Linked DNA regions of Spinactinospora alkalitolerans. The protein of the gene in region 1 interacts with the protein of each later gene in a pairwise test. Links are inferred from orthologs where the notes say so. Each region holds a gene or a part of one and is shown on either strand. Other genes may lie near its edges. The genes, in order: HDA32_RS03005 and ndk.

Evidence for each region.
Region 2: the proteins of HDA32_RS03005 (region 1) and ndk interact in binary tests that used the Escherichia coli proteins (3 or more experiments, as listed by UniProt). The link is inferred for Spinactinospora alkalitolerans from one-to-one orthologs.

The regions. Positions count from the first base shown.
Region 1 is NZ_JACCCC010000001.1:612,187-622,869, forward strand. What follows is about bases 1,594-4,346. They hold HDA32_RS03005 (5-formyltetrahydrofolate cyclo-ligase), read right to left. Parts: upstream 3,389-4,346; coding sequence 2,798-3,388; downstream 1,594-2,797. Other genes in these bases: HDA32_RS02995 (SAF domain-containing protein), read right to left, coding at 1,594-2,121; HDA32_RS03000 (FmdB family zinc ribbon protein), read right to left, coding at 2,303-2,650; galU (UTP--glucose-1-phosphate uridylyltransferase GalU), read left to right, coding at 3,578-4,346. Outside these bases: HDA32_RS02985 (D-alanyl-D-alanine carboxypeptidase family protein), read left to right, coding at 1-852; HDA32_RS02990 (MscL family protein), read right to left, coding at 912-1,316; more of HDA32_RS02995, read right to left, coding at 1,474-1,593; more of galU, read left to right, coding at 4,347-4,507; molybdotransferase-like divisome protein Glp, read left to right, coding at 4,548-5,783; cyclic pyranopterin monophosphate synthase MoaC, read left to right, coding at 5,883-6,371; HDA32_RS03025 (MogA/MoaB family molybdenum cofactor biosynthesis protein), read left to right, coding at 6,368-6,907; HDA32_RS03030 (GNAT family N-acetyltransferase), read left to right, coding at 7,231-7,917; sepX (divisome protein SepX/GlpR), read left to right, coding at 8,412-9,149; HDA32_RS03045 (ROK family transcriptional regulator), read right to left, coding at 9,775-10,683. UniProt on the Escherichia coli protein: Involved in the removal of 5-formyltetrahydrofolate.
Region 2 is NZ_JACCCC010000001.1:1,628,839-1,639,722, forward strand. Bases 1-2,954 are described here. They hold ndk (nucleoside-diphosphate kinase), read left to right. Parts: upstream 1-1,250; coding sequence 1,251-1,658; downstream 1,659-2,954. Other genes in these bases: HDA32_RS07270 (bifunctional folylpolyglutamate synthase/dihydrofolate synthase), read left to right, coding at 1-811; HDA32_RS07275 (DUF4233 domain-containing protein), read left to right, coding at 814-1,146; HDA32_RS07285 (rod shape-determining protein), read left to right, coding at 1,838-2,872; mreC (rod shape-determining protein MreC), read left to right, coding at 2,928-2,954. Also shown: more of mreC, read left to right, coding at 2,955-4,064; rod shape-determining protein MreD, read left to right, coding at 4,061-4,609; mrdA (penicillin-binding protein 2), read left to right, coding at 4,606-6,834; rod shape-determining protein RodA, read left to right, coding at 6,954-8,066; HDA32_RS07310 (TIGR03960 family B12-binding radical SAM protein), read left to right, coding at 8,146-10,080; HDA32_RS07315 (TIGR03936 family radical SAM-associated protein), read left to right, coding at 10,676-10,884. UniProt on the Escherichia coli protein: Major role in the synthesis of nucleoside triphosphates other than ATP. The ATP gamma phosphate is transferred to the NDP beta phosphate via a ping-pong mechanism, using a phosphorylated active-site intermediate.

The DNA.
Region 1 (10,683 bases):
CTGGAGGACGCCCAGGACGAGCTGGTCACGACGCTGCACGAGCTGCAGCAGACCGAGCTGCGCCTCGCGGAGATGCGCCAGCCCCTCGCCCAGCTCGCCGGCACCCTCTACAAGCAGCCCGATGTCGGCATCATGGGCATCATGACCTCCGGTTCCATCGACGACGACCTGCAGGCCGAGTCCCACGTCGTCAAGTTGACCGAGGACAAGGAGGCGATCCTCGACGAGGCCAACGAGCTCCGCGACGAGCAGGGCGAACTCACCACGACCGCCCAGGAGCTGCAGTCCCAGACCCAGCTCGAGCGGGTCGAACTCGCCGACGACCTCGATGCCCTCAAGGAGCAGTCGGAGGAGAGCACCGAAAGGCTCGTCCAGGAGCTGGAGGACCGGGGGCTGTCCGTGGACGCCTACATGGCCGGCGTCGAGTGCGACCCCTCGGCCGGCGAGGCCGCCGCCGGCTACCCCAACGGTCTGCTGCCCCAGAGCGCCCTGTGCGAGGTGCACGAGGAGGGGCACTTCCTGCGCGCCGACGCCGCCATCGACTTCCTCGAGATGAACGAGGCCTACACCGAGCAGTTCGGCAAGGAGATCTGCCTGACCAGCTCCTACCGGGACCTCCCCAACCAGCAGCGCGTCTACGCCGAGCAGCCGCCCGGCAACGCGGCCGTCCCCGGCACCAGCAACCACGGCCTCGGCCAGGCCGTCGACATGTGCGGCGGCGTGCAGAACCAGGGGAGCCCGGAGTTCAACTGGCTGGAGGCCAATTCCCGGCAGTGGGGCTGGTTCCACCCGCAATGGGCCTACTCCAGCCCGTTCGAACCCTGGCACTGGGAGTACGAGACCGGCGGCTGATCCTCGCCCGCCGCGCGGGCGGGGCCGCGCGGCGCCGGAGGGCCGGGGGCGGCCGAAGATCACACCGTCTCGGGGATCACCTCGGAGGTGCAGTTCGGGCAGCGACTGGCCTTCTTGGAGATCTCGCTGAAGCATTGCGGGCATTCGCGGGTGGTGGCCTCGGCCTTCTCGGTGAACCGATCGATCACGTGCGTCATGGGCAGCACCACGAAGAAGTACAGGATCGCCGCGGTGAGCACGAAGGAGATCAGCGCGTCGACGAACGCGCCGTAGAGGAACTCGCTGCCGTTGACCGTGAAGGTCAGCTCGGCGAACTTGGGGACGCCGCCGAAGACCCCGAGCAGCGGGGTGATGAAGCCCGCGGTGAACGCCGTGATCAGCTCCGAGAACACGGCGCCGATGACCACGGCCACCGCCAACTGGATCAGGTTGCCCTGGAGCAGGAACTTCTTGAATCCGCTCATGGTTGTCCCCACATTCGACTCGTCCGGGTCCGTCCGCCGCGGGCACCGAGGGGTGTTCGGACGCCGTTGGGCGGCTGCCCGCGGCCGCTTCTCGCGCCGTCCGGTCCGCGGAGCAGGGGCTCACGCGCCGGGCGGCGTGCACCCCGACAGGCTAGCGTCAACCGCGGATGGTGATCGAAAGGCGGCCTGAAACGGTGTGAGCTGCGATGACGCGGGCCTCTTCGGTGCTCACGGCCACCAGGACGAGCGCACCGGACTCCCCGGCGGGGGCTTCCTCCTCGGGGACGGCGATCACCGGCCGGTCGGCCGCAACGACCTCGGCCGGGGCCGTGGCGCCGCCGAACTCCGCGGCGAGGGGGTCGTGCGCGGCGGCCAGGACGTCGATCCTGCTGCCCGGCCGCAGCAGCGCGGCCGCGCCGGGGTCGGCGACCCTGACCGGGGCCGCGACGACGTCGGCGCCGTGGCCGGCGGCGGGCGGGTCGGCGAGGCGGGCGTCGGTGAACACCTCACCGCGGCGGACCGGGGAGCGCAGCGACGCTCCGGTGAGGGCCGTGTCGGGACGCAGCGCACCATCGGGCACGGCGTCCCCGGGCAGCGCGCGCACGGCGGTGTCGCCCTCGCCCAGCGGAGCCAGCGCGGTGAGGTCGCGGGCGGCGACGACGACGTCCACGGTGGGCGCGGTCGGCGGGCGCAGCACGAGCACGATCCCGGCCGCGGCCAGCGCGGCGCAGCAGGCGCCGAGCGTGCGGCGCCATCGGGCGAGGAGCAGTACGGCCCCGCGGCGGCGCGACGGGGTCAACGACATGGCCGGCACCGCCGACCGGGAGGAAGGTCCATGCCCGCACGGTAGGCGAGGCCGGGCCGGCGGGGTCGGCGCCGTCCACAGGCGGGGGCCGAGACGCACGGAAGGCCGGGGCCACCGCATGCGGTGACCCCGGCCGTGGCGCCGTGCGACGGGCCGGATGCCCTTCGGGCGGAGGGCGGTCTCAGGCGACCTTGGTGGCGGCGGAGCCGTCGGAGCCGCCGCTGGAGCCGCCGGATCCGCTCGATGCGGTGGTGGCCTCGGTGCTCTTGCTCTCAGACCCCGAGGCCTTGTCGGCCTTGTCCGAGTCCTTGGAGCCGCCGGAGTTCCCGTTCGGCGTGGAGCCGTTGGAGCTGGAAGCGCTGTCGGTGCGGTAGAAGCCCGAGCCCTTGAACACGATGCCCACGGCGGAATACACCTTGCGCAGCCTGCCCTGGCACTCCTGGCAGGTGGTCAGCGAGTCGTCGCTGAAACTCTGCACGACCTCCAGTTGGGCGCCGCACTCGGTGCACGCGTACTGGTACGTAGGCACGGATCCTCCTTGCTGGCACTCTCGCCCGTCGACTGCTAAATAGTACGCGCTCGGACAGCACGATCGCGACATTGGGGGGTGGGGTGCCGTTCCCGGTGAAGCTGCCGCGGATATAACGCGATCCGGGGCGGAGGTGTTCCGCCGGGCCTAGAACCGGTGCACGCCGCCGCCGGGGGTCACCACCGCGCGCACCGGGAGGTCGTGCGGCTCGGCCGGCACGGAGTCCACCAGTTCCGCGTCGTAGACCACCGCGAAGGTGAGCGCGTGTGCGCCGACCCCGGCCAGCGCGCGGTCGTAGCAGCCGGCGCCCCGGCCCAGCCGCCGGCCGGACCGGTCGACCGCCAGGGCCGGGCAGACGACGGCGGCGCAGCGGCGCACCGCCTCGGCCCCGTAGCGCGGCCCGGTCGGCTCCAGCAGTCCGTGCCCTGCCGGAGCCATGTCGTCGGGGCCGTCGTAGGCGGCCCAGTCCAGCTCGCCGTCCGGCCGGAAGACCGGCAGCAGGACGTAGACGCCGTGCTTCCACAGCCCGGTGACGAGTTTGCGGGTGTCGGGCTCGGTCCCCACCGAGTAGTAGGCGGCCACCGTTCCGCCCATGGTCAACTGCGGCAGGGCGAGCAGGTGATCGCGGATGGCCGACCCGGCCTCGGCCCTGCGTTCGGCCGGCATCTCCCGCCGCCGCGCCAGCATCCGCTCGCGCACGAGCCTCTTGGCCCCGGCGGTGTCCGTGGCACTGTCCATGGCAGAGGAGTCTAGGCAAGGCCGCCGCGGGTTCTACCCCGATCGGCGGTGCGCGGGTGAGAACCGGATTAAGAACGGGTGAAGGCTCGTCGGGAGGTGAACGGGGAATCCCCGCAGAACCTGCGCATACCCGGATCGGAGGTCGCGCGCCTGAGCCGCGATCGGAACCCGGTGGCCTACAGTGCCGACATGGCTGATTCGCACCGTGCTGCAACCCCCGTCACCAAGGCCGTCGTACCGGCCGCAGGCCTGGGCACCCGTTTCCTCCCGGCGACGAAGGCGACTCCGAAGGAGATGCTGCCGATCGTCGACAAACCGGCGATCCAGTACGTCGTGGAGGAGGCCGTCGCGGCCGGGCTCCACGACGTCCTCATGATCACCGGCCGCAGCAAGCGCTCCATCGAGGACCACTTCGACCGCGCCTACGAACTCGAAGAGGCCCTGCGCGCCAAGAACGACACCCAGCGGCTGCACTCGGTGCGCGAGTCCAGCGAGCTCGCCCACGTGCACTACGTCCGCCAGGGCGAGCCGCGCGGCCTCGGCCACGCCGTGCTGTGCGCCGAGGCCCACGTCGGCGACGACCCCTTCGCCGTGCTGCTCGGCGACGACCTCATCGGTGGGCAGGACGCGCTGCTCAAGCGCATGATCGAGGTGCGGGAGACCTACGGCGGCAGCGTCGTCGCGCTCATGGAGGTGGAGCCGGAGCAGGTTTCGCTGTACGGCTGCGCCGCGATCGAGGCCACCGGCGAGGACGACGTCGTGACGGTCACCGACCTGGTCGAGAAGCCGCCGGCCGACCAGGCCCCCAGCCGCTGGGCGATCATCGGCCGCTACGTCTGCGACCCCGCGGTCTTCGGCGTGCTGAGCGAGACGCCTCCCGGCCGCGGCGGCGAGATCCAGTTGACCGACGCGCTGCGCGAGCTCGCCCACCGCAAGCCGGCCGACGGCGGTCCGGTGCACGGCGTGCTGTTCCGCGGCCAGCGCTACGACACCGGCAACAAGGTCGACTACCTTCGCACTGTGGTGGAATTCGCGTGCGACCGCCCGGATCTCGCCAAGGAGTTCCTCCCGTGGCTGCGCGAGTTCGTGGCCGAACGCGGCGAGGGAGCCGCACGTTAGGGGAGGGGGCGCCGATGCCGGCAACGGGAGAGGGAGTGGGATGAAGACCGTCGAACAGCACACCGCCGACATCCTGGAACTGGTCGAGCCGCTCGAACCGATCGAGCTGGGCCTGCTCGGGGCGCACGGCGCGGTGCTCGCGGAGCCCGTCGCCTCCTCGGTGCAGCTGCCAGGGTTCGACAACTCCTCGATGGACGGCTACGCGGTCCGTGCGGTCGACGTCGCCGCGGCCTCCCAGGAGGCGCCGGTGTCGCTGCCGGTCGTCGCCGACATCCCCGCCGGTGACGCCGGAACCGGCGCCATCCCGGTCGGCACGTGCGCGCGCATCATGACCGGCGCCCCGGTCCCCGTCGGGGCCGACGCCGTGGTCCCGGTGGAGTGGACCGACGGGGGAGTGGCCTCCGTGACCGTCCACCGCTCGGTCCGCGAGGGCAACGCGATCCGCAGGGCCGGCGAGGACGTCGACAAGGGCGCGGTGGTGCTGCGCCAGGGGGCGCGCATCGGGGCGGCCGAGATGGCCGTGCTCGCAGCGGTCGGCCGCAGTTCGGTCCGGGTGCACCCGAGGCCGCGCGTCGTCGTGCTGTCCACCGGCGAGGAACTGGTGGAGCCGGGCGACCCGATCGGCCCGGGCCAGATCTGGGAGTCCAACAGCTACATGCTCACCGCGGCCGCGATCGACGCCGGCTGCACCGCCTACCGGCAGGGCTTCATCGGCGACGAGCCGGCCACGGTCCTCGACACGCTCGACGACGTGCTGGCGCAGGCCGACGTCATCGTCACCACGGGCGGCGTCAGCATGGGCGCCTACGACGTGGTCAAGGAGGTGCTGTCGCGCCTGGGCACGGTCCGCTTCGAGAAGGTCGCCATGCAGCCGGGCATGCCGCAGGGGTTCGGCACGATCGGGGAGTCGCGCACTCCCATCGTGACGCTGCCGGGCAACCCGGTCAGCTCCTACGTCTCCTTCCACCTGTTCGTCCTGCCGGCCCTGCGCCGGATGCGCGGCCTGCCCCAGCAGCCGCTGCCCTCGGTGCGCGCCCGCCTGGTCGCGCCGGTCGTCTCCTCGCCGCGGGGCAAGCGCTCCTACCTGCGCGCGGTCCTGGCCTACGACGGGGCCGACGCCGGCCTCGGCTACACCGCGGCGCCCGTCTCCCGGCAGGGGTCCCACCAGCTCTCCGCCCTCGCCGAGACCAACGCCCTGGTCGTGGTCCCCGAGGCGGTCACGGAGCTGCCCGAGGGCAGCCTGGTGGAGGCGGTCAAGCTGCCCGGCGGCTACTAGAACGGACCCTGGGCGCGCGCGTGCCGCGGCGACCGGTCCCTGTAGCCTCCGCCCTTGGAAACCCCGTCCGTGACCACCGAGCAGAAAGTCCGCGCGCTCATGTCCGATTCCCATCCCTCCGGTTTCAGTCACCTCGACCCCTCCGGCGCGGCCCGGATGGTCGACGTCTCGGCCAAGGAGGTCACCGCCCGCACCGCGACCGCGACCGGGCGGGTGCTGCTCTCCCCCGAGGTCGTCGCGGCCCTGCGCGGCGGCGGGGTGCCCAAGGGCGACGCCCTCGCCGTGGCCAGGCTGGCCGGCATCCAAGGGGCCAAGCGCACCCCCGACCTCGTGCCGCTGTGCCACCCGATCGCGGTGCACGGCGTCGACGTCGCCCTGGACGTGCGCGACGACGGGGTGGACATCAGCGCGACCGTGCGCACCGCCGACCGCACCGGCGTCGAGATGGAGGCGCTGACCTGCGTGATGACCGCGGCGCTCGGCCTGATCGACATGGTCAAGGCGATCGACCCCGAAGCCGTCGCGACCGACGTGCGGGTCGAGGAGAAGACCGGCGGCAAGACCGGCCACTGGCGCCGCGCGTCATGACCCCCGAGGAGAGGGAGGGCGACGAGGACGTGCACGCCCCCACCGCGATCGTCATCACCGCCTCCAACCGGGCCTCCTCGGGGGTGTACCCGGACCGTTCCGGACCGGTGCTGGCGGGGCTGCTGGAGGAGGCCGGCTGCGCCGTCGACGGACCGCGGGTGGTGCCCGACGGCGCCCCGGTGGCCGATGCGCTGCGCCGGGCACTGGCCGAGGGCTACGACGCCGCCGTCACCACCGGCGGCACCGGGCTGACCCCCGGCGACGAGACCCCCGAGGCCACCCGTCCGCTGCTGGTCTATGAGATCCCGGGCATCGCCGAGGCGCTGCGCGCGGCCGGCCGGGAGAAGGGGGTGCCCACCGCCGTGCTCTCGCGGGGCCTGGCCGGCGTCGCCGAGCGGGACGGGCACCGCATGCTGGTGGTCAACCTGCCCGGCTCCAGCGGAGGGGTCCGCGACGGCATGGCGGTCCTCGGGCCGATCCTGCGGCACGCGATCGACCAGATGCGCGGCGGGGACCATCCGCGCACCGGCGGCTGACCGAACCCGGACCGCTGCGTTCGCGGGGTGGGATTTCCAGGGCTCGGACCTGCTGTGCCGTCGGCGCTGCGCACACCGCGACAGCCGCCCCCTGTACGAGCGCCATCGTCGGACACCAGTGAGGTTCCTGTTTCCACCGGTCCGAAAAAGGTTATTTTCCTGTCCCTTTTGTCGTGAGATAGAGGACGATCGCCGCGTGTCTCCGGCACGAGGTGGAATACTGATGCCGAGAACTCCGGGCGGCGGCCCGCTGTCCGGTCGCCTCCGCGGAAGGGTCCCGGGGATTCTTCCGCCGGGATGCCCACGGTGGCGGAGGGAAGGCAGTGAACCGGATACGTGGCTGGCCGATCTCCCTTGAGGAGGGGCCGGTCGGGCTTCGGCCCCTGCGGCTGCGCGACGCCGCGGCGATGCGCGACACGCGTGTGCGCAACGCCGACTGGCTGCGCCCCTGGGAGCCCACCCACCCCGAGATGCCGTTGCAGACCACGAACATCGCGCCCTACCTCGCCATGGCCCAGGCGATCCGCAGGGAGGGCCGGCAGGGCGTGGCGATGCCATGGGCGATCACCTACGAGGGGGGATTCGCCGGGCAGTTGACCGTGGGCGCCATCGTCTGGGGATCGGCGCGCTCCGCCCAGATCGGGTACTGGATCGACAAGGAGCGGGCGGGTCTGGGGGTGACCCCCACCGCGGTCGCGCTCGCGGTCGACCACTGCTTCTTCACCGCCGGGCTGCACCGGATCGAGGCCAACATCCGGCCCGAGAACCGGGCCAGCCGGCGGGTGGCCGAGAAGCTCGGGTTCAGGGAGGAGGGCGTCCGCAGGCGCCAACTGCACATCGACGGGGCGTGGCGGGACCACATCTGCTACGCGCTGACGGTGGAGGACGTGCCGCGCGGCCTGCTCCCGCGGTGGCGGGAGCAGCGCCGCGGCCGCGACCTCGGGGGCGGGCCGCCGCGGGGCGGGGCCGGGTCCTCGGGGGCGGCGAGCCCGCCCTCCGAGCTGCCGTGACCGCGACCCGGTCCGGGGCGCCCCTTTGCGGAGAGCGGCCCGATGGCGGGAAAAGGGGTGCCGGGAGGAGCCGTTCGCGGGATAATCGGCACGGCCCGCGCTCGCCGCAAGCAGGCTGAAAGCGGATTGTAACCTTCCGCATTTATGATTTAACGGTCTGTAAAAACCGTTCCTACCTGCATATTTGCCAATGGAGGACCCATCTGAAGAAGAGGACGAACGACGATCTCGCGACACTCCGGCCCGAATACTGCGCATTCCCGGACACCGGGTCGTACGGTGCGGAACGTAGACGCATCGACGGTGCGGGTGACATGTACATACGGCACATGGGGGCAGAGGGCTAATGAGCGGTGCGGCGGGTGCGCGAGACATCAGACCCTAGATTCCGGACAGGCCGCTGCTGAATCGATCTCGTCCATGGGCCCGGTACGAGCCACCGCGCCGCCCGGACGTCTGCGGGTGTCCAACGACCAGCGGCGCGAGGAGGGGCGATGAGTAGCTCTCCTCTGTATGTGGCCATCGTGGTGGTGTGGGCCATCGTGCTGATCCCCATGCTGCTGCGCCGCGACGCCGCCGATCCCGCGCCGAACCCGTTCCGCCGCAGCGCGCCCGGGGACGCCGGCGTCGACGACGCCGATGACGCCCCCGAGTTCGACGACGAGTACGAGCCCGACGAGGACCACGGCGACCCGGACGGGGAGTCCGCCGACGACGTGCGGACCCAGGTGCTCTCCTACGGCTCCGGGCCCGTGCCCGCGGCCCACCGCGCGCTCGCCCGGCACGAGGCGGAGGAGCCGGCCGGTGACGCCGAGGACGCGGCCGAAGCCGCCGCCCCGCGGCCGGAGCCCGCGCCGCCCCCTGCTGGAGCGCCTCCGATGCGGGTCGGCCGCGCCCGGGTCATCGCGCGCCGCCGCCGCCGCACGTCCGGCCTGACCGCCCTGCTCACCGCGACGAGCGTCGCGGTCGCCGCGGGCCTGGGTCCCTGGTGGGTGCTGGTCCCGCCGGCCGTGCTGCTCATGGGCCACCTCGTGCTGCTGCGGGAGGCGGCAAAGGCCGACCAGGAGCGGCGTGCCGCCGAGGCGGAGCACCGCCGCCGCGAGGAGCGCGCCCGCGCCCGCCGCGCCGCGGCCGAGGCCGCCCGTGAGGCCGAGGTCATCGAGCTCACCACCCGGCGCGACCAGGTCTATGACCAGTACGCCGACGCTCATCTGCGCGCCGCGGGCGACTGACCCGACGCGCGAAATGAGTTCCGAGCACTCTTGCGGAGCTGATACGCTTTTAAGCGTCTTACGGGGCTGTAGCGCAGTCCGGTAGCGCACCTCGTTCGCATCGAGGGGGTCAGGGGTTCAAATCCCCTCAGCTCCACCCGAAGGCATGCAGGCCGGGTCAGGAAGTCTTCCTGACCCGGCCTTCTTTTTAGGGCGAATGGGAGAAGATCGGGAGGGTCCCGCATCGGGATCGCCTCGACTCGACTGTGCATGTCTCAAAATAATCTCAATAGTCGTGATTGGCTGCTTCTGAACCTTGTGCGATGAGTGACGGGTAAGTCATCTTGTGACATGGGGATGGACTCGCGCTACGAGCGAAAGGTGCGTTGTGCTCAAGAAGGTGTGTGCCGTAGCGGCCGTCTCGGTCGCTGCACTATTGGGATCGGCACTGCCGGCCGCTGCGGAAGATGCGCTCGAGACCCGGTCAGCGTCATGGACCTGGCAGATGAGTGACAAGGCGGCCGATGCCTCGACCGCTGTCTGGGAGTGGGTCGCCGGCGCCGACGATGACGACGAGGGTCAAGCCCACATGTGGGACTGGCTCCCGTTCTGATGCAGGTGTGAAACCCCGGAGCCCGGTGCGCGGTCAGCGCGCCGGGCTCCGGCCGTTCGGCCGGGCCCCCTCCTGACGCGGCCGCTCCAGCGGCCTGCGCGGCGGCAGGGGGAGCCGGCCGGTGTCCAGGGCGTCCACGAGCGCGGCCGCGCCGCCGCGGGCCGCCGCGCTCAGGCCCAGCGTCGAGACCTCCAGCCGGCAGCCGCCGCGCTCCGGCGCGAGCACGTGGGCGTCGACGGCGGCGGTGCACGGCGGCAGCAGCCACGGCGCCAGCGGAACGAAGTAGCCGCCGAGGATGATCGCCTGCGGGTTGATCAGGTTGACCAGGGTCGCCGCTCCGCGCCCCAGCCAGCTCCCGGCCCGCTCCAGCGCGCGCAGGACGCCCACGTCGCCCGCGTCGGCCCGCTCGACGGTGGCGGCCACGGCCGCGGCCAGGTGCGTGCCCGAGACCGGGGCGGTCGGGGCCAGGTCGGGCACCGTCCGGCGCAGGATGGCGTCGATGCCGGCGACGGCCTCAAGGCAGCCCCGGCGGCCGCACCCGCACAGCGGCCCGCCCCTGCGCAGGGGGATGTGCCCGATCTCGCCGCCGTAGCCGGTGGAGCCGCGCAGCAGCCTGCCGTCCAGGAGCACGCCGGCGCCGATACCGACCTCGCCGGTGATGTAGACCAGGTCGCAGGTGTGGGCGCGGTGCCCGCCGCGGTACTCCGCGACCGCGCCGAGGTTGGCGTCGTTGTCCACCAGCACCGGCATCTCGGGCAGGCCGGCCTCCTCCATCAGCTCCAGCATCCTGGCGCGCAGCGGGAAGTCGCGCCAGCGCAGGTTCGGCGCGTTGGCGACGGTGCCGCGCGGGGCGTCGATCAGGCCGGGGACGGCGACGCCGGCCCCCAGCACGGTGCGTCCGGCGAGCACCGGATCGGCCAGTGTGCGCCGGAGGAGGTCCAC
Region 2 (10,884 bases), 1.0 Mb from region 1 along the record:
GTTCCTCCCCGACACGGTCGAGGGCATCGCGGAGGAGAAGAGCGGGATCATCAAACCCGGTTCCATCGCGGTCCTGGCCCAGCAGCCGCTGGCCGCGGCCGAGGTCCTGATGCGCCGCGTCTCCGAGATCGGGGCCAGGGTCGCCCGCGAGGGGCTGGAGTTCGGCGTGGTGCACCGCGACATCGCCGTCGGTGGGCAGCAGGTCGCGCTCAAGGGGCTGCGCGGCGGCTACGACGGCGTCTTCCTGCCGCTGTTCGGGGCGCACCAGGCCGGCAATGCCGCGGTCGCGGTCGCCGCCGTGGAGGCCTTCGCCGCGCCCGGCGAGGGCGACGACCAGCTCGACCCCGCTCTGGTGGGCACCGCGCTGGGCGGCGTCGCCTCGCCCGGCCGCATGGAGGTCGTCCGGCGCAGCCCCACGGTCCTGGTGGACGCCGCGCACAATCCGGCCGGCATGGCCGCCGCCGCCGCGACCGTGGAGGAGGCGTTCACCTTCAGCCGGCTCGTCGGCGTCGTCGCGATCATGGCCGACAAGGACGTGGCCGGCATCCTGGAGCCGCTGGAGCCGCTGCTCGCCGAAGTCGTGGTGACCCGCAACTCCTCGCAGCGCAGCATGGGCCCCGAGGAGCTGAAGGAGGTCGCCGAGGAGGTCTTCGGCCCCGACCGGGTGCACCTGGCGCCGCGCCTGGACGACGCCATCGATCAGGCCGTCACGCTGGCCGAGGAGAGCGGCGAGTTCGGCGGCGCGGGCGTGCTCATCACCGGCTCCGTCGTCACCGCCGGCGACGCCGCGCATCTCATGAAGGGGGAGTGAGGGTGCGCACCATCTGCGCCGTCGTCCTGGCGTTCGAGGTGATCGCCATCGGCCTGGCCGTTCCCGTCGCGATCCAGCTCGGCGGGCACTCCCCGGCGCTGGCCGGCGGCGTGTGGGGCGGGCTCGCCGCCGCGGCGCTGGTGCTGGCCTGCCTGCAGCGGTTCCGCTGGGCGTTCTACGCCGGCTGGGCGCTGCAGGCCGCGCTGCTGGCCAGCTCCGTCCTGGTCCCCGGCATGGTCGTGATCGGGGTCGTCTTCGCCGGGCTGTGGGTCGCCGGGGTCCTCCTGGGGCGGCGCACCGACGCGATGAAAGCCGCCGCGGGCGATCGGGCCTAACCGGTAGGGTTGCGCTCGGCCGGAGGTGCTGCGTTCCCAGGGATGGCCGCGCTGAAACCACCGGATCCACCGATCACCGTCTAGTCGCCGAGGAGGCAACAACCGTGGAGCGCACCCTTGTCCTGATCAAGCCCGATGGCGTGCGGCGCAACATCATCGGCGAGGTCATCTCCCGCATCGAGCGCAAGGGCATGAAGATCGTCGCGCTGGACATGCGCACGCTCGACGCCGGCACCGCCAAGACCCACTACGAGGAGCACGCCTCCAGGCCGTTCTTCGAGTCCCTGGTCGAGTTCATCACCGGCGGCCCGCTCGTGGCGATGGTCGTGGAGGGCGAGCGCTCGGTCGAGGCGTTCCGCGCCCTGGCCGGAGCCACCGACCCGGTCGCGGCCGCGCCCGGCACCGTCCGCGGCGACTTCGCCATGGAGGTGCAGCAGAACATCGTGCACGGCTCGGACTCGACCTACTCCGCCGAGCGCGAGATCAAGCTGTTCTTCCCCGACCTGGCCTGACCTGAGTTTCGCGGCCTCTCCTTCACGTCCTCGGCGGCCGCGGCCAACCGGTGTGTTTGCGTAGCGGCTCGGATGCGCAGCGTTACGATACGAGTAGCTCGATCCGGGTCCGTGCGGATCGACGTCGTATTGACCGCCCCGGGCAAGCCGCACCCGATTGGTGCCGCTGAGGACGTTTAATGACCAATAACCTTGCTTTTCTCGGCCGCGACATGGCGGTCGACCTCGGGACCGCGAACACCTTGGTCTACGTGCGAGGCCGGGGAATCGTCCTCAACGAGCCCTCGGTCGTCGCCCTGAACACCTCGACCGGCAAAATCGTCGCGGTGGGCATCGACGCCAAGCAGATGATCGGTCGCACGCCCAGCAACATCACCGCGGTACGGCCGCTGAAGGACGGCGTCATCGCCGACTTCGACATCACCGAGCGCATGCTGCGCTACTTCATCCAGAAGATCCACCGCCGCCGCCACTTCGCCAAGCCGCGCCTCGTCGTCGCGGTCCCCAGCGGCATCACCTCCGTCGAGCACCGCGCGGTCAAGGAGGCCGGCTACCAGGCCGGAGCCCGGCGCGTCTACATCATCGAAGAGCCCATGGCCGCCGCCATCGGCGCCGGCCTGCCGGTGCACGAGCCCACCGGCAACATGGTCGTCGACATCGGCGGGGGGACCACCGAGGTCGCCGTCATCTCCATGGGCGGCATCGTCACCTCCCAGTCCATCAGGGTCGGCGGCGACGAGCTCGACCAGGCCATCATGACCTTCGTCAAGAAGGAGTACTCCCTGATGGTCGGGGAGCGCACCGCCGAGGAGCTCAAGGTCGCCATCGGCTCGGCCTACCCGGCCGGCCCCGAGGAGCTGCACGCCGAGGTGCGGGGGCGCGACCTGGTCAGCGGGCTGCCCAAGACGGTGGTCATGTCCGCCGCCGACGTCCGCCACGCCATCGAGGAACCGGTCGCCCTGATCATCGACGCCGTCCGCACCACGCTGGACAAGTGCCCGCCCGAGCTGTCGGGCGACGTCATGGACCGCGGCATCGCCGTCACCGGCGGCGGCGCGCTGCTGAACGGATTGGACGAGCGGCTGCGGCACGAGACCGGGATGCCGATCCACCTCGCCGAGAACGCGCTGGACTCCGTCGCCATCGGCTCGGGCACCTGCGTGGAGAACTACGAGCGCCTCAACCAGGTGCTGGTTCCGGAACGGCGGCGCTGACGATGCCGGCGCCCGCCGCCACCGCACCGCCGCCCACGACGACAGGGGGCCCGTGATGCTGCGCGAGAACACCCGGTCCCGGTTCATCCTCGGTCTGCTGCTGCTGGTGTCGGCGGTCCTGATCGTCCTGGACTCGCGCTCCGACGGCAACCCGGTCATCGGCACCGCGCGCACCGCGGGCCAGATGGCCTTCGCCCCGATCTCGACGGCGGTCTCCACCCTGACCGCCCCGATCACCGACGCCTACCGGGCGCTGGCGGCCGCGCCCGGCGCGAGCGAGCGGATCGAGGAGCTCCAGGCGCGCAACACCGAACTGACCAGGGAGCTCGCCGCCCGCGACCGCGAACGGGAGCGCTCCGACGACCTGGCCGACCTGCTGCGCCTGGCCTCCCTGGGCGACTACGAGATCGTGCCGGCCCAGGCCGTCACCCGGCTGACCGTCCAGGGCTACGCCGACACCGTCACCCTCGACGTCGGCCGCCGCGACGGCGTGGACACCGAGATGACGGTGCTCAACGGCGACGGCCTGGTCGGCCGGGTCACCGAGGCCGGCGAGACCACCTCGACCGTCCGGCTGGTCACCGACGGCTCCTCTTCTGTGGGCGCGCGGCTGGCCGGCTCCAAGGAGATCGGCGTGGTCAGCGGCGGCGCGCAGGCGGTCGGCACGTCCGCACCGATGCGCTTCGAACTGCTGGACGCGACCGCGACGGTCGAGAAGGGCGAGCAGATCCTCTCGCTCGGCTCGCACGACAACGCCCCGTACGTCCCCGGCGTGCCCATCGGCGCGGTGAGCGAGGTCCATGACACCCCCGGCGCGCTGAGCCGCACCGCCGACGTGGAACCGGTCGTCGACTTCAGCCGCCTCGATGTGGTCGGCGTGGTCGTGGCCGCGCCGGAGAGCGATCCGCGCGACTCCGTGCCGCCGTCGGTGCCCGGCCCCGACGACCGGGCGGAGGACGCAGCCCGGGACGGGGCGGACCAGGAGGCCGCCGCCGACCAGGAAGCCGACCGGGAGGCCGACCAGGGGACCGGGCAGGAGCCGGAGCAGGGGACCGGCGGGGAGGGGACCGGTGCGGCCGACGAGCCGGGCACCGGAGTCGACACCGATGAGCCCCCCGGAGGCACCGGAGACGGTTCCGGTGCGGGCGACACCGGCCCGCTGGGCCGGGAGAACGAGGAGGAGCCGTCATGACCCGCGGATTGGTGGCGGCACTGCTGGCCGCGGTCGCCGTGATCCTGCAGACGGCCGTGGTCAACCGGCTGTCGCTGCCCTGGGGCGTCGCACCGGACCTGGTGCTGCTCGCCGTCACGGCGCTGGCCCTGCGCACCGGGCCGGCCACCGGTGCCGTGGCGGGGTTCGCCTCGGGCCTGGCCGTGGACGCCCTGCCGCCCGCCGACCACGAGATCGGCCGCTACGCGATGCTCCTGTGCCTGGCCGGCTACCTGGTCGGCTCCCTGCGCGAGCCGATGGCGCACTCCGGGCTGTGGCCCTTCGGCATCGTCGCGCTGAGCACGGTCGGCGTCTCCCTGGGCTACGCCTTCATCGGCGCCGTGCTCGGCGACCCGCGGGTGACCGTGCCGGCCGTGCTCGGCACCACGCCGCTGGTGCTGCTCATGACCATGGTGGTGAGCCCGTTCGTGCTGTACCCGGTGTTCTGGGTGATGCGCGGCCTGGCCGAGAACGAGTTCGCCGCGATCGGAGAGGCCCCCTGGTCGAACGGGGGGAGGACGCGATGAGCATCCGGAAGAGGATCAGCGGCGCCGGCGGCGCCAAACGCGGCAGAAGGCGCAAGGGCGCCCCCGGCGGCCCGACCGGTTCCCGGCCCGGCCACCGGGGGCGCGGCGCCCTGCTCACCGCGCAGGTGCTGGTGATCGCCCTGATGGCCGTGCTCGCGGGGCGGCTGTGGTACCTGCAGGTGCCGATGGGCGAGCACTACAAGCAGCGCGCGGCCGCCAACCACGCCCAGAACCTCATCGTGCCGGCCACGCGCGGCCAGATCCTGGACGCGGTCGGGCGCCCGCTCGTGCGCAACCACACCGAACTCGTGGTCTCGGCCGATTACCACGCACTGCTCGCCCAGGAGGACGAGGGCGAGGCGGTGCTGCACCGGGTCGCCGAGGTGCTCGGGACCCCGTTCGAGGAGCTGAGCCGGCGCACCCGGCTGTGCGGCCCGGAGGTGAGCCGCCCCTGCTGGCCGGGCTCGCCCTACCAGCCCATCACCCTGGCCGAGGACGTCGCCCCCAAGGTCGCCCTGCAGATCATGGAGCAGCAGGAGGACTTCCCCGGGATCTCCGCCCAGCAGCACGCCGTCCGCGAATACCCCGGCGGCGAGGACGCGGCCCAGCTCCTCGGCTACCTGCAGCCGGTGACCGAGGATGAACTCGCCGAGCGTGAGGAGCTGCGCGCCCAGTTCAGCGGCGTGGACCGGGTCGGCCGCGACGGCCTGGAGGCCGTCTACGACGCCCGCCTGCGCGGCGACCCGGGGGTGCGCACGCTGGCCGTGGACAACATGGGCAACGTCAGGGGGCTGATCTCCGAGACCCCGCCCGAGCCGGGGCAGCATCTGGTGACCAGTATCGACGCCGAGGTGCAGGGCATCGTGGAAGAGGCGCTGAGGCGGGGCGTGGAGCGGTCGAAGAAGTCCGGGTACCCGGCCGACTCGGCCGCGAGCGTGGTCCTGGACGTGCGGACCGGCCATGTCATCGCGATGGCCAGCATGCCCGATTACGATCCCGCCGTCTGGAACGGCGGGATCGACCAGGAGACCTACGAGGGGCTGCTGGCTGAGGGCGCGGGCCAGCCGCTGATCTCGCGGGCCGTGCAGGGGCAGTTCCCGCCGGCCTCGACCTTCAAGGCGTCCTCGCTGTCGGCCGCGGTGGAGAACGGCTCCCCGCTCGACGCCGACTACAACTGCCCGAGCTCGGTCACCGTGGGCGACCGCGCGTTCCGCAACTACGAGAGCAGCGCCCACGGCAGCATCAGTCTGCACAAGGCCATCGTGGTCTCGTGCAACACCGTCTTCTACCAGCTCGCCTACGACATGTGGAAGGAGGACGGCGGAATGGACCCGGTGGCCCACCCCGAGGACGCGATGGCGGAGATGGCCAAGGGGTACGGGTTCGGCTCGCCCACCGGCATCGACCTGCCGCACGAGGCGGCCGGGCGCATCCCCGACCGGGAGTGGAAGCAGCAGTACTGGGAGGACACCCGCGAGAACAGCTGCCGCCGGGCCGAGACGGGTTACCCCGAGGTCGCCGAGGAGGATCCGGCTCACGCCGACTACCTGCACACCGTCGCCGAGGAGCACTGCGCCGACGGCTACGTGTGGCGGGCCGGCGACGCGGCGAACTTCGCCATCGGCCAGGGCGACGTGCTGGTCACCCCGCTGCAGCTCGCCCGAGCCTACGCCGCCATCGCCAACGGCGGGACGCTGCACGAGCCGCGGATCGGCAAGGCCTTCGTCTCGGCCGACGGCAAGCAGGCCGAGCGGATCCCGCCGGGCGGGACCGAGCGGCTGCCGGTCAGCGACACGACGCTGGAGTACCTGCAGGACGCGCTGACCCAGGTGCCCAAGGAGGGCACCGCCGCCGGGGCCTTCAACGGGTTCCCGCAGGACAAGGTGTCCATCGCGGGCAAGACGGGCTCGGCGACCATCGTCGGCAAGCGGGAGTCGGCCTGGTTCGCCTCCTACGCCCCGGCCGACGACCCGCAGTTCGCCGTCGTCGTCTTCATCTCCCAGGGCGGTACCGGCGGCGTCGCCTCGGCCCCGGTGGCCAGGGAGATCTACGAGGGCATCTACGGCTTCGCCCCGACGCCGCAGGCCGGGCCGGCGGGCGAGGGCGGAGAGGAGGAGCAGGCCGGGGAGCGCGAACCGGCCCTGCCCGGCGGCGCGCCGCCGGAGAAGCTGCCGCAGGTCCGGCCCGACGGCACGGTCGCCCCGCCCGACGGCTACCGCAAGTAGCGGATCGCGCAGCAGTCACCGTCCACCGTCGTCCCAACCGGAGATGGCCCACCATGTCGCTCCACCAGAGTCCGTTCCTTCCGCAGAGGTCGTGGCACAACCGAGCGGGGCGGCTGGTCATGGACCGCCTCCCGCGCCGGATCGATTGGGCGCTGCTGGCCGCGGTCGCCGCGCTGTCGCTCCTGGGGGCCCTGCTGGTGTGGGCGTCCACCGCGGGCGACACCCATCCGAGCGAGGCCCTGGGCTACCTGCAGCGCCACCTGCTGCACCTGTGCATCGGGGCGGTGCTGTGCCTGGTCGTGGCCTGCCTGGACCACCGGACGTCGCACGCCTACGCGCCCGTCGTCTTCGTCGCCGCCGTGATCGGCCTGGTCCTGGTGCTCACACCGCTCGGTGCGGTCATCAACGGCTCCCGGTCCTGGATCGTCATCGGCGCGTTCCAGGCCCAGCCCGGCGAGATCGCCAAGATCGCGCTCGTCCTGGGCGTGGCGGCGCTGCTGGGCGAGCATCGGGACGGCGAGCACGTGCCCACCACGTGGGACGTGCTGTTCAGCCTGGTCGCGCTGGCGGTCCCGCTGGGGCTGATCCTCGCCCAGCCGGACCTGGGCACCGCCATGGTGCTCGGCTCCCTCTACCTGGGCATGCTGGCGCTGTCGGGCGCCTCCGTCGGCTGGACCATCGGGCTGATCTCCTGCGGCGTGCTCAGCGCGCTGGCCGTGTGGTGGTCCGGGCTGCTCAAGGACTACCAGATCGCGCGCTTCACGGCGTTCGTCGATCCGATGGCCGACCCGCGGGGCGCCGGCTACAACGCCAATCAGGCCATCATCTCGGTCGGCTCCGGCGGGTTCAACGGCACCGGGCTGTTCGAGGGGGAGCAGACCAGCGGCAGGTTCGTGCCCGAGCAGCACACCGACTTCATCTTCACCGTCGCGGGGGAGGAGCTCGGGTTCATCGGCGGCGGCACCATCATCGCGCTGATCGGCGTGATCGTGTGGCGGATCCTGCGGGTGGCCGCCGAATGCGACCAGCCCTACGGCCGCCTGGTCTGCGCGGGCGTCGCGGCGTGGCTGACCTTCCAGTCCTTCATCAACATCGGCATGACGGTGGGGATCATGCCCATCACCGGGCTGCCGCTGCCCCTGGTCTCCTACGGGGGCACGGCCACCATCGCCCACTTCATCGCGATCGGGCTGGTGCTGAGCATCCACGGCCGCGCCCGCGGGTTCGACTGAAGGACCCGGCAGCCGGCGCCAGCGATTAGCCTGGAGGGATCCGTGAGTGGACCCAGGCACCTTCGAAAGGCCCGTCGCCATGCCCATCGAATCCGTCTTTCCGCGTCTGGAGGCGCTCCTGCCCAGCGTGCAGAAGCCGATTCAGTACGTGGGCGGGGAACTCAACTCCGTCGTCAAGGACTGGGACGAGACCGAGGTCCGCTGGGCCCTGATGTATCCGGACGCCTACGAGGTGGGCGTGCCCAACCAGGGCATCCAGATCCTTTACGAGGTCCTCAACGAGCGCGAGGGCGTGCTCGCCGAGCGCAGCTACGCCGTCTGGGCCGACCTGGAGAAGCTCATGCGCGAGCACGGGGTCCCCCAGTTCACCGTCGACGCCCACCGGCCGGTCGGCGCCTTCGACGTGTTCGGCATCAGCTTCGCCAGCGAGATGGGCTACACCAACATGCTCACCGCGCTGGACCTGGCCGGCATCCCGATCCGCGCGGCCGACCGGGGCGAGGACCACCCGATCGTGCTGGCCGGCGGGCATTCGGCGTTCAACCCCGAGCCGATCGCCGACTTCCTCGACGCCGTCGTGCTCGGCGACGGCGAGGAGATCGCGCTGGCCGTCACCGAGGTCGTCCGCGAGTGGAAGCGCGAGGGGCGCCCCGGCGGGCGCGAGGGGCTGCTGCTGCGCCTGGCCGCCGGCGGCGGCGTGTACGTGCCCGGCTTCTACGACGTCGGCTACCTCTCCGACGGCCGGATCGAGAAGTACGCGCCCAACCGGCCGGGCGTGCCGTGGCAGGTGCAGAAGCACACCGTCATGGACCTCGACGACTGGCCCTACCCCAAGAACCCGATCGTGCCGCTGGCGGAGTCGGTACACGAGCGCTACAGCGTGGAGATCTTCCGCGGCTGCACCCGCGGCTGCCGGTTCTGCCAGGCCGGCATGATCACCCGCCCGGTGCGCGAGCGCAGCAAGGACGCCGTCGGACAGATGGTCGAGCAGGGGGTGAAGTCCTCCGGTTTCCAGGAGGTCGGCCTGCTGTCGCTGTCCAGCGCCGACCACAGTGAGATCGGCGACATCGCCAAGGGGCTGGCCGACCGCTACGAGGGCACCAACACCGGCCTGTCCCTGCCCTCGACCCGGGTCGACGCCTTCAACATCGACCTGGCCAACGAGCTCACCCGCAACGGGCGCCGCTCCGGCCTGACCTTCGCCCCCGAGGGCGGCAGCGAGCGGATGCGCCGGGTGATCAACAAGATGGTCACCGAGGCCGACCTCATCCGCACCGTCACCGCGGCCTACGCCGCCGGCTGGCGGCAGGTGAAGCTGTACTTCATGTGCGGCCTGCCCACCGAGACCGACGAGGACGTGCTCGCGATCGCCGACCTCGCCCGCGAGGTCATCAGGACCGGTCGCGAGGTCACCGGCCGCAAGGACATCCGCTGCACGGTCTCCATCGGCGGGTTCGTGCCCAAGCCGCAGACCCCGTTCCAGTGGGCCGGGCAGACCTCGCACGAGGTCGTCGACGCGCGGCTGCACAAGCTGAAGGAGACGCTGCGCGCCGACCGCCGGTACGGCAAGTCGGTGGGCCTGCGCTACCACGAGGGCCGCCCCTCCGTCATCGAGGGCCTGCTCTCGCGCGGCGACCGCCGCGTGGGCCGGGTCGTCGAGGCGGTGTGGCGCGACGGCGGCCGCTTCGACGGCTGGAGCGAGCACTTCTCCTACGAGCGCTGGGCGGCCTGCGCGGAGGCGGCGCTGGCCGACGAGCCCGTCGACGTCGACTGGTATACGGTGCGCGAGCGCGACGCCGACGAGGTGCTGCCCTGGGACCACCTCGACGCCGGCCTGGACCGCGACTGGCTGTGGCAGGACTGGCAGGACGCGCTGCACGGCGAGGAGTCGCTGGAGGTCGACGACTGCCGCTGGACTCCCTGCTACGACTGCGGCGTGTGCCCGAGCATGGGCACCGAGATCCAGGTCGGTCCGGCCGACAGGTCCAAGCTGCTGCCGCTCACCGTGGTGTGACCGCTCGGTCGGCGACACCGACGACGGCGGGCCCCGGCACCTTCCTTCGGTGCCGGGGCCCGCTTTCGTGCTCGTGTGTATGGCCCGGCGCCCCGCTCGCGCCGGGCCATACGTGTACTTAGACGATCAGCACCCGACGGAGGTTGGCAAAGATTTCCGGATTCCGCGAAAAATTTTGTGCTCTCCGGATCATCGCAGTTCAGCGTGGTGAGGGCGATCGGCGGTGACCAGCGGGTGAACTGTGGGCGACGCAACTCTTCCAGGGGCTTTTCAAGTCCGCCCGCGAGGGGAACAGCACATACGTGTGTGATCCGTCACTGATCGAGGTGTCATCCGCTCATCGGTTGACACCCTCCCGAGCCGCGCGAATCGGACGGTTCGCCCGGGCCGATGGCGCGAGGCTCCCGGAGCGCACCGTACGCTGAATAGGACGTGGATCTCCCAGGTGGGTGCGCGCCGGCCGACGGGGCGCACCCGGACACGGGAGTAATCGAGGAAAGGAGCAGCGCTGCCCCCCGCACCTGAGGGCACGACCTCGCCCTCCACCGGAAACCAGGGCCAACGGTTGCGCGTGCGCTATGCCAAGCGCGGCCGGATGCGGTTCGCGAGTCACCGCGACATCGCCCGCGCGCTCGAACGCGCGCTCCGCCGGGCCCGGGTTCCCGTCGCCTTCTCAGCGGGGTTCACGCCTCATCCCAAGATCTCCTACACGGGCGCCGCTCCCACGGGGGTGGCGAGTGAGGCGGAGTACTTCGAACTCACGCTGACCGAGCCCTGCGATCCCGAACAGGTGCGTGTTCGGCT